Regions from separate parts of the Peribacillus sp. BM1 genome, predicted to be linked through region 1. Evidence: predicted binding sites of a transcription regulator. Region 1 holds the regulator's gene; the other holds the start of a gene.
The links. Region 1 encodes LexA, which represses DNA repair genes until DNA is damaged. Its sites were predicted from a motif close to CGAACATATGTTCG; they were not measured.
Positions count from the first base shown of each region.

Region 2: the regulator LexA is predicted to act here: its motif matches at 2,088-2,101, upstream of AC1MGI_RS10735 (YhjD family protein).

Region 1 is NZ_CM155259.1:2,764,559-2,768,996, forward strand. Features, by position in the region: gene AC1MGI_RS13335 (hypothetical protein) at 306-557, shown strand; gene AC1MGI_RS13340 (hypothetical protein) at 1,194-1,667, shown strand; gene lexA (transcriptional repressor LexA) at 1,989-2,612, opposite strand; gene yneA (cell division suppressor protein YneA) at 2,768-3,073, shown strand; gene AC1MGI_RS13355 (YneB family resolvase-like protein) at 3,091-3,738, shown strand; gene AC1MGI_RS13360 (DUF896 domain-containing protein) at 3,814-4,050, shown strand; gene tkt (transketolase) at 4,226-4,438, shown strand, end outside.
Region 2 is NZ_CM155259.1:2,223,072-2,227,509, reverse strand. Features, by position in the region: gene addB (helicase-exonuclease AddAB subunit AddB) at 1-809, opposite strand, end outside; gene AC1MGI_RS10740 (TVP38/TMEM64 family protein) at 1,039-1,650, opposite strand; gene AC1MGI_RS10735 (YhjD family protein) at 2,144-2,503, shown strand; gene AC1MGI_RS10730 (competence protein ComK) at 2,574-3,149, opposite strand; gene AC1MGI_RS10725 (IDEAL domain-containing protein) at 3,368-3,604, shown strand; gene AC1MGI_RS10720 (YitT family protein) at 3,857-4,438, opposite strand, start outside.

The DNA.
Region 1 (4,438 bases):
GGATTCAAAAGTATTCCCCTTTCACATTTTTCATGTGCAAAATCTATGATTGGTTGTTGTACAGATCAAAAAACTTAACTTTTTTGTGTCCAAAATCTTGACGTAGATCCATATCGGGTAGATCAAAAAATGTTCATTAAGTTTATGAAATATTATTTAAGCTAACTTTGGTTGGCTTATTTCTATTGCAGTGTGAAGATTATGTGCAATAAACCATACATCCATTAAGTTGGTAATGTTGAATTACTCGACATCCTAAAAGTTAATATACTATTGATTAAATAATATTTATCGGGAGGGAACGAATGATGTGCGAAAAAAATCATCATATACTAAGTGTTATTGATTTTATGCATACGGATAACAAAACCTTATTTGTGAAAGTTGTAGGGTACGATGCGAATTTCAAAATAGAATTTAATGGGGAAATAAAATTCCTGAATGGAATGCCATTTGGAGATTTGATCCATGGACAAAGATCAATTTTATCACCTGAATGCAGACAGTACATACGAGAGAATTTGTTAAATAAATATAGCGAGGGGAATTTTAATTAACTGAGGTCCAAATGGCTCTTGAGTTTGAATTAAATAATTAGCATAAAAGACGTCCTGAAGTATATCTTGAATAATGTGCACTTTAAAAAATCCCTTATTGGTTTTTTTTATCTTTATCATTGTTGTGTTATTTGGACGTGTATAGTGTTCGTAGCCAGCCCAAATGACACCATTATACAGTTTAAATAAGTCTAAGAATAAAAAACATAAAAAGGGACATTCACCAATACACTAAACTATATGTTTTTGTTCAAGAAAATAGATAAGAACGTAAAAAAAGTATTGATGTTTCATTTTTAAGGCAATTATCTTCATACTGAAGACTGTTATCAAATACAGGACGTATTACAGATTAACAGGCAGTAAGTACTCTTACGAAGAGACTTAGAGGAATCAAGAAGCGATAAGAGTGGATGACGAACTGTCCGTAAAGGTCCGATTGGTTCATCTAATCATTTTTTGAGATGATGGACCCCGAAAATGGAAAACTCACTTTATTAGGTTCATTAAAGTGGAAGAGTAAAGGCTTATTAAAAGTCACTTTTTATGTTCTTTGTGAACCGTCTCCAAGATTTTGTGGCAATATTTTGGAAGTGGGTTTAAAAAGAATATATTCTGGAAAAAGGAGGGGTTAGTATGTTTGAAAGAGACGAAAAGTTGATTTCTGAAAGTATTGAGCGATTAGAAAACAATGAGCTGTTGGTTGAAAGTCAAAAAGAGGAATATTTCAAACTTTTAGAGCTACAAGAAATGAAATTTCTCGAAAGAGCTGAAAAAGTAAAGCCAATCATTTCGTACTTAAAAGAACATCATTATTCTTTCCACAATAAAAAGTTCGATTGCCGTTCTTTCAAAGGCCCTGTTATTGGTCGAAATGAAAATATAGTGTACGTTTATGAAGGGGAATGGTCATTGGTTACTTCAATAAACCTTCAAACAGGGAAAAGAGACTCGATTATACTGAAAACTTTTTTAGATGAAAATTCATTTAAGGATGCAATGGATGCGTTATTAGAAACGGCGTTCGTACAAGAGCATGAATTAACAAAAAGTCAAAAGAAAATAGAAAATTCAAATGAAGATCTCAATAGTGTATTTGGATCACTTTGAATGAATAGAATTGCTTTATAAGTAAGCGTCAGAAAGTCCCCATCGGTTACAGGTGGGGATTTTTTGATGCTTACTTTTCAATAACAAAGCAACAACCTAGAATTACAAAAAACAAATTCCGAATTTGCTAAACCCACTGATTTAAGAATTGAAAAATTATTTGTAATAGTTCCTAGAATCAGTTCATATAGATTATCAAAGAGAGGTTGTCCAAAAATCTGGGGAGAATCACTTTATTTACATGAATTGTATTGAGTAACTAAAGTTAGAATGTTATCGAAAAAATAAACCTCCTGCAATAACAGGAGGGAAAAAGCACTATTAATGGATTTGGCGATAAAGTCCAATAACTCTTCCGAGAATTGATACATTCCCTAGAATGATTGGTTCCATATCGGAGTTTTCTGGTTGTAATCTGATGAACTCTTTTTCTTTGAAAAAGCGTTTCACTGTTGCTTCATCATCATCAGTCATGGCAACAACAATATCACCATTATTCGCGGTACTTTGTTGTTTTACAATAACATAGTCGCCATCATGGATTCCGGCTTCAATCATACTATCGCCCATAATCTCGAGCATGAAGACTTGTTCGTCATGTGCCGCCATCGATTCTGGAAGTGGGAAGTATTCCTCGATATTTTCAATTGCTGTAATTGGAAGGCCAGCTGTAACTTTTCCTAGTAATGGGACATTGATGACATTATTTTTTGGTATATTATTCGTTTCAGATTGATCTAGTATTTCAATGGCGCGAGGTTTGGTAGGATCTCGACGAATAAGTCCTTTACTTTCTAATCTTGATAAATGACCGTGAACGGTTGAACTTGAAGCTAAGCCAACTGCTTCTCCAATTTCTCTTACTGAAGGTGGATAGCCTTTAGTGCGTACTTCGTCTTTAATAAAATCCAATATATCATTTTGCCTTTTTGAAAGCTTTGACATATATTCACCCCTTCTCTCTTATTCTTATTTTTATTATATCACGCGGGAAATAAAGATACAAACATAAGTTCGAATACTGTTGACTAAAAACAGGTGTTCGATTTATACTGGGATTATCAGATAACGAACAAGCATTCGATTTTGGAGGGATAACAATGAAAAAACTATTAAAAAGTCATACGTATACACTTTTATTAGCAGGAATCGTCTTTATTTTTTCTTTATTTTTCTCAATGAATAGAAATTATGATAATCTTGACAATTATATATCCGTTACTGTAGATCATGGAGATACTCTATGGAAAATGGCTGAAATATACAATACAGACGATTTATCGAGAGATGAGTTCATTGAATGGATCATTACACATAATGAAATATATGCTAATTCGCTAGTACCGGGAGAATCTATTATTTTACCAGTAACTAAAACAAATCTAAGTCTAGCAAGTAAGCAATAAGAAAGTTGGAAAGAAAAATGAGAGCGATTATTTACTGCCGAGTAAGCACAGAAAAAGAAGCACAGGAAACATCACTTACGAGGCAGGAAGAAGAGTTAAGAAAACTAGCTAACAAATCAGAATTTGAAATCGTTTCTATAATTAAAGAGCAAGCAAGTGGATATGAACTTAACCGTGATGGAATTTTTGAAATGCTGGATATTTTTAAAAAGAAGCAAGCTGATGTTCTTCTAATTCAAGACGAAACGCGACTGGGGCGTGGAAATGCGAAAATTGCACTTTTTCATGTAATCATAAAAGAAGGTGTGAAAATTTATTCCTTATCACATGATGGGGAAATTGAACTATCTGATTCTGATTCGATGGTCATTAATATTGTTGGAATTGTTGAAGAGTATCAGCGAAAGTTACATAATATTAAGATTAAACGAGGCATGAAACGGGCGGTTGAAAATGGGTTCCGCCCGCAAAAAAATCTGAGCAATCAGGGAATGAGTGGTGGAAGAGAACGAAAGGAAGTTCCAATTGAGGAAATAGTAAAACTTCGAAAGAACGGACTAACATTTGCAGAAATTGCAGCTACTTTAAGAGGGTTTGGTTATCAAGTTTCAAAAGCTACTATAAATCGCAGATATTTAGAATATCAAGTCTCAAAAGAAGATTAACAAAAAGCAGAGAACTTGTATTTTCGCTCTTTTTTATATAACATGACACTATTGAAACAGTAAAGGAGCAAAAGTATGTTATCGAAAGAAAAATTAGCTCGGATAAATGAGTTAGCAAAGAAGGCTAAGTCGAGCTCTTTAACAGTGGAAGAAGCGAAAGAACAATCTAAGCTGAGAAGTGAGTACTTAGAAACGTTCCGTAAATCCATGACAGATACAATCGAGCATTTGACAATTGTTGACCCCGAGGGAAATGATGTAACACCTGAAAAGCTTAAAAGTATTAAAGATATAAAGAAGCGTTTGCATTAAGGGGTGTAGAGTTAGAGAATATCGAATTCGATATTCTCTTTTTTTTGTCTTAGAATTCACGGATTTTAGTAGGGAAATAGGGTACTTTAATAACGTGTCTGAATTATTGTTGTCTTTAATTTACATGACATTATAAAATAGTAAGGGCATACATATATAAAGGAAGGATGGTTTAATGTTAAATAAAACAGATGCACTTTCAATCAATACAATTCGTACTTTGTCAATCGATGCTATCGAAAAAGCAAATTCTGGACATCCAGGAATGCCGATGGGGGCCGCCCCGATGGCGTACACTCTTTGGACCCAGTTTATGAATCACAATCCAAAAAATCCAACTTGGTTTAATAGAGACCGTTTTGTTCTTTCTGCAGGACATGGATCGATG
Region 2 (4,438 bases), 540 kb from region 1:
ACACTAACGCCTAAAGCCAATGCTCGTTGATAAATATTGAAGTAGGTCGAACCCGTTTGTCTGAAAAGATTTAACCCATCAGGTGGGGATATCCTATACGGCTGATCAAGTGTTAATACAACAGTTACATCCTTACATTGTTTCAATAATTCTTCTACAATTTGCAGTTCCTGAGGCGTTAAGCTATAGAAACCGTCTAAATAAATCGAAGCTTCTGTTATATAACTTGATTGAGCCAATTTTTCAATCAATAAACGGAAGTAATCCTCTGAATCCAAATACTTGCCTACCAATTCATCCTCAAACGCTTGATAAATTAACTCTAAATCATGTAGTTTATCACGAACGGCATCTGATGAATATTGTATAGAACGTTCTCGAAATTCATTGATATCTTTAGGATCAAGACAATAGCGTTTAAACTCAGATAACATTTCTTCCATTTGCATGATGAAGCCAGGTTTGTCCGCTGAACGACGAAACATTTTTAACTCATTCTTTTTGTCTTCCATGATTTTACGGATGAGCATGTTCACTCCGACACTGTCAAGATGGCGCCTATTGCCCCCGCCTGTTTCTTGAAGGATTCGCCATGCTAAACGACTAAAGCTGAACACCTGCGCTCGCATCATTCCCTCTAGACCTGGTGTTTTAATTAATTTATATTCAGACAGAAATGTCATTTGATCCGGAACTAAATAAATAATCGGTTTTCCAGCTGGGTCTTCAACAAGCCTAGCACGTATCTCATCAAGCACCTTGGCCGTCTTTCCTGACCCCGATCGTCCAGTAATAAATCTCAACGCCATTACCCTGCCCCCTTTTCTAGCTTTTTCTTCTTTATCTATTCGTTCATCATATCAAGTATTTAATCAAAAAAAGACATTGGATCTCCAATGCCTTTTTTACTTATTATACTCTTAAATCGATAATTTTTCTTGTTCAATGATTGGTAAGGGTGGCCTGTTAAACTTTCATCATACATATAACACCGACCAGAATGTCATCATTATTTACGTTTCATTTTCCCCACTGCCATTACTCATTTTCCCTACTCGTGTTTCTATTTAGCCTTGCCTCTATTTGTTTCCCAACAAGCCATAATACAAAGATTATAATGATAACGATTACTGTGCGTAACGGCTGATGGAACAATGAAGTTATGTCGTATCCTATAAAACTAATCGTAAAAATCATGACCAGCTTCCCACCTAGTAATGCAAGTGCATATGGCATCGGTCTTATATTCGAAAGACCAGCTACAATATTCACAAGAGCAGAAGGAGTAAACGGAAAACAAAGTAGAAGAAAAAGCGGACCGAATCCATGTCTCTCTACCCAATTCATAAGTTTTTTAATCTGTTTATTTTTTTGAAGAAACTTTAATAGCCTTCGATGCCCATAATGGCGAAATAAGAAGAAGACAAGCAAAGATCCCGTAACGGTCCCAATCCATGAATACATAAACCCCAGCCATAGGCCAAAAGCACTCGCATTTGCAAATACAAATACAAAGAGCGGCAGAAAAGGAAGGAACGACTCAAACATTGGTAAAAAAATCCCTGGTAATGGTCCGAACGAACGATACTGTTCAATTAACTCCAATATATTTTCTAATGTAAACCAATCACGAATATGCTCCAAATCCATTTCAATCTCCTCAATGTCAAAAAAATCTAATGCTCCTTCTCTTGCTTATTTTCTGAAGTAGTCAGCTTAGATGTATATCATTTATGCCCTTTGATCCACTTACAATATATGAAACATAGGCGTGTCCCAAAGCATCTGACCCCATACTCTTTACACCGTTTATTGCGCTATTTGCATGTTTATAAACGAGATAAAGTAGATATGATCCTGACCCTTTCGTTTTGGGACAGCCTTATATTTGAACAATGTAAAGCCTCCCGATTATACGCCTATCTTTTAACTAAAATCATAAGCTATTTTTTGAAATAAATAAATAATTTATGACTTATCTAGAATTTAGTCTTATTTTCATACTTCCCTCACTCGACAACCGATAATCACATTTTCATTTAATTTTAACTTGATTAGTGATACATTTTCCATTATTATTACAACAAGGAACAAATGTTCTTGTTGTAATTTCAGTTGGATATTGTCAGAAAGAGGGATGATAATGACTCGAATTCCAGAACACGACCGCAATATCATTGAAAAAGCACTCTATCTTCCTATGATCGTTACAATTTTCAATCGCGATTTACATATAATTGAGGGCAGTTCTTTCAAGATGAAGAGGCCTTACTTAGAAATGGTAGAAGCAGCGTTGAAATTAGTTCAATCCGATTTGGTTCAAGTTAGAAAATACTTAAAAAAAGAAAATATTAAGGTTAGCGAACTAAAGAGAGACCAGGAATTTACAATGTATTGCTTTTTATACAAAGGATATGAAGAGCACCATAATTATTTCAATCCACGATTAAAAAATAAGGTAGAAGAATTATTGCGAAGTTATTTCAAAGAAGTATTTACCTAAATGGCCCTTTCATACCTTATCTGAGGAGACATAAGAAACACACAAATTCATCATGTCTCCGTTCCTCTTCTTATTCTTCAGTTTTTTTAGCTGAATAATTGCGAGGGGTCTCTGAAGCTTCCATACTGTTATGCATTCTGTGCAATCCATAAGCCATCTTTCCTGTCTCTTTATTTATTTTACTAATTTTAGACTCAAGTTCTGCAGTTCTTTGCATTTGATTTGTGAATGAACCAATTGATATATTCACCTCTAACGTGATGTTGTTACGAAAATAAACTTGAACCATTCTATTATCTTTCTGTTTATACTCTATAACATGATGATGCGCAATCCAAATGCAATCATCGTTTATGGGTGAAGTAGTTGGAAAAAAGAAAATAGGGTTTGTCTGATCGATAATAATTGGCGCTTTATGAGTAACGCCAATTAATCGCCGTGTTCCACCTTTTCTTCCCTCATAGCTACTTCCAAAGTATTCACAGCTTTGATTGATAATTACCTTGGGCTTGAATGGCGAGATAAATTCATCATTTATTTCAACAACTTGCGAATAGATTTTGCTGCCGTATACAATCGACTTAATGAAACACGTAAATGGAGTAATTTCATAATTTTCAATTAATGACCTTTTGGATTTTTTCACTTTTCTTTTCCCCTTCCTTTTCACATCATTCGGGATCAATAATATCACATAAAATAGTTATATATACCCACTTTGTGTACATTTAGCAATTCTGTAACAAATTTACAAAGTCTAAACATTTCCACAAAAATTAAAATATTTTTTGAAAATTTAAAATTTTTATTGATTTTTCCTCTAATGATTCCATATAATAAAAAAAAGGTCAGGAGTGGATCTTCATGAAAAATGAAAAATTACCTTCAGAGTTAGTAAAGTCGTATTTGGCCAATAAGAAAAACCAGGACGCTTCACTGCAGGATACATTCATTGAGATGATTATTCACGAATCTATACTCATTAACAAAAGAACACAGCTTGAACAGCAAATCGACCAAGCACTCGATGAGAGGAATAAGCCTTTATTTCTAAAGTTAAGCAGCGAAATGTACCAATTGATAAAAATGTTTGGTACTTAAGAACAAAAGCGCAAGCGCCTTGTTCAACCTTGAAAATACTCGCAGTCCATTCGGTTGAGATCGTTCTTTTACTTCTTAAGCTAGTGTGATGTGACAAGAGGAGGTAGGCAACTTGCCCCCAATAAATACGGTTGTCTACAAAAGAAAAAGGTCTGACCCCACCATTCTTCACACAGAATAAAATACGTGTATAACACGATAGCTGTATGAAGAGTGTGCGGTCAGACCCTTATGAAACTCTTACTTTCTCCACTATTTTCCTCTATCAAACATCCCCATTACCTCGGTCGTTTCCGTAATATTAACAAATGCATTCGAATCGATTTCATTAATCATCAATTTAACATCCGTTAACTGATAGCGAGTAATAACTGTCATAAGAATTTTTCGACTTTCCCCTGTATATGCGCCCTCTCCATCCATTACTGTAATCCCTCGATAAAGGTTAGCAAGTAGCTTCTCCTTCATCTCATCACCCTTATTTGTAATGATCATTAATGTTAATTTAATATGGTTCGTATGAATCGTATCGATGATCTTTCCTGTTGCATAAATTGCAACGAGTGTATGAAGAGCCGCATCCCAATCAAACACAAAGCCAGAGATGATAACAACAATAGCATTCATTGCCGAAATTAACGCTCCCAGCGGAAAGTCTCTCTTCTTAGTAAGCAGCATCGCAATTATATCAAAGCCACCCGAAGATCCGGATGCCCGAAAAATAATCCCGATCCCAATTCCCGTAATAACACCGCCGAATAGCGATGACAGGATCGCTTCATTTGAGATTGCTTGAACAGGAATCACATACAAAGTAACTGAAAGCACGACTAC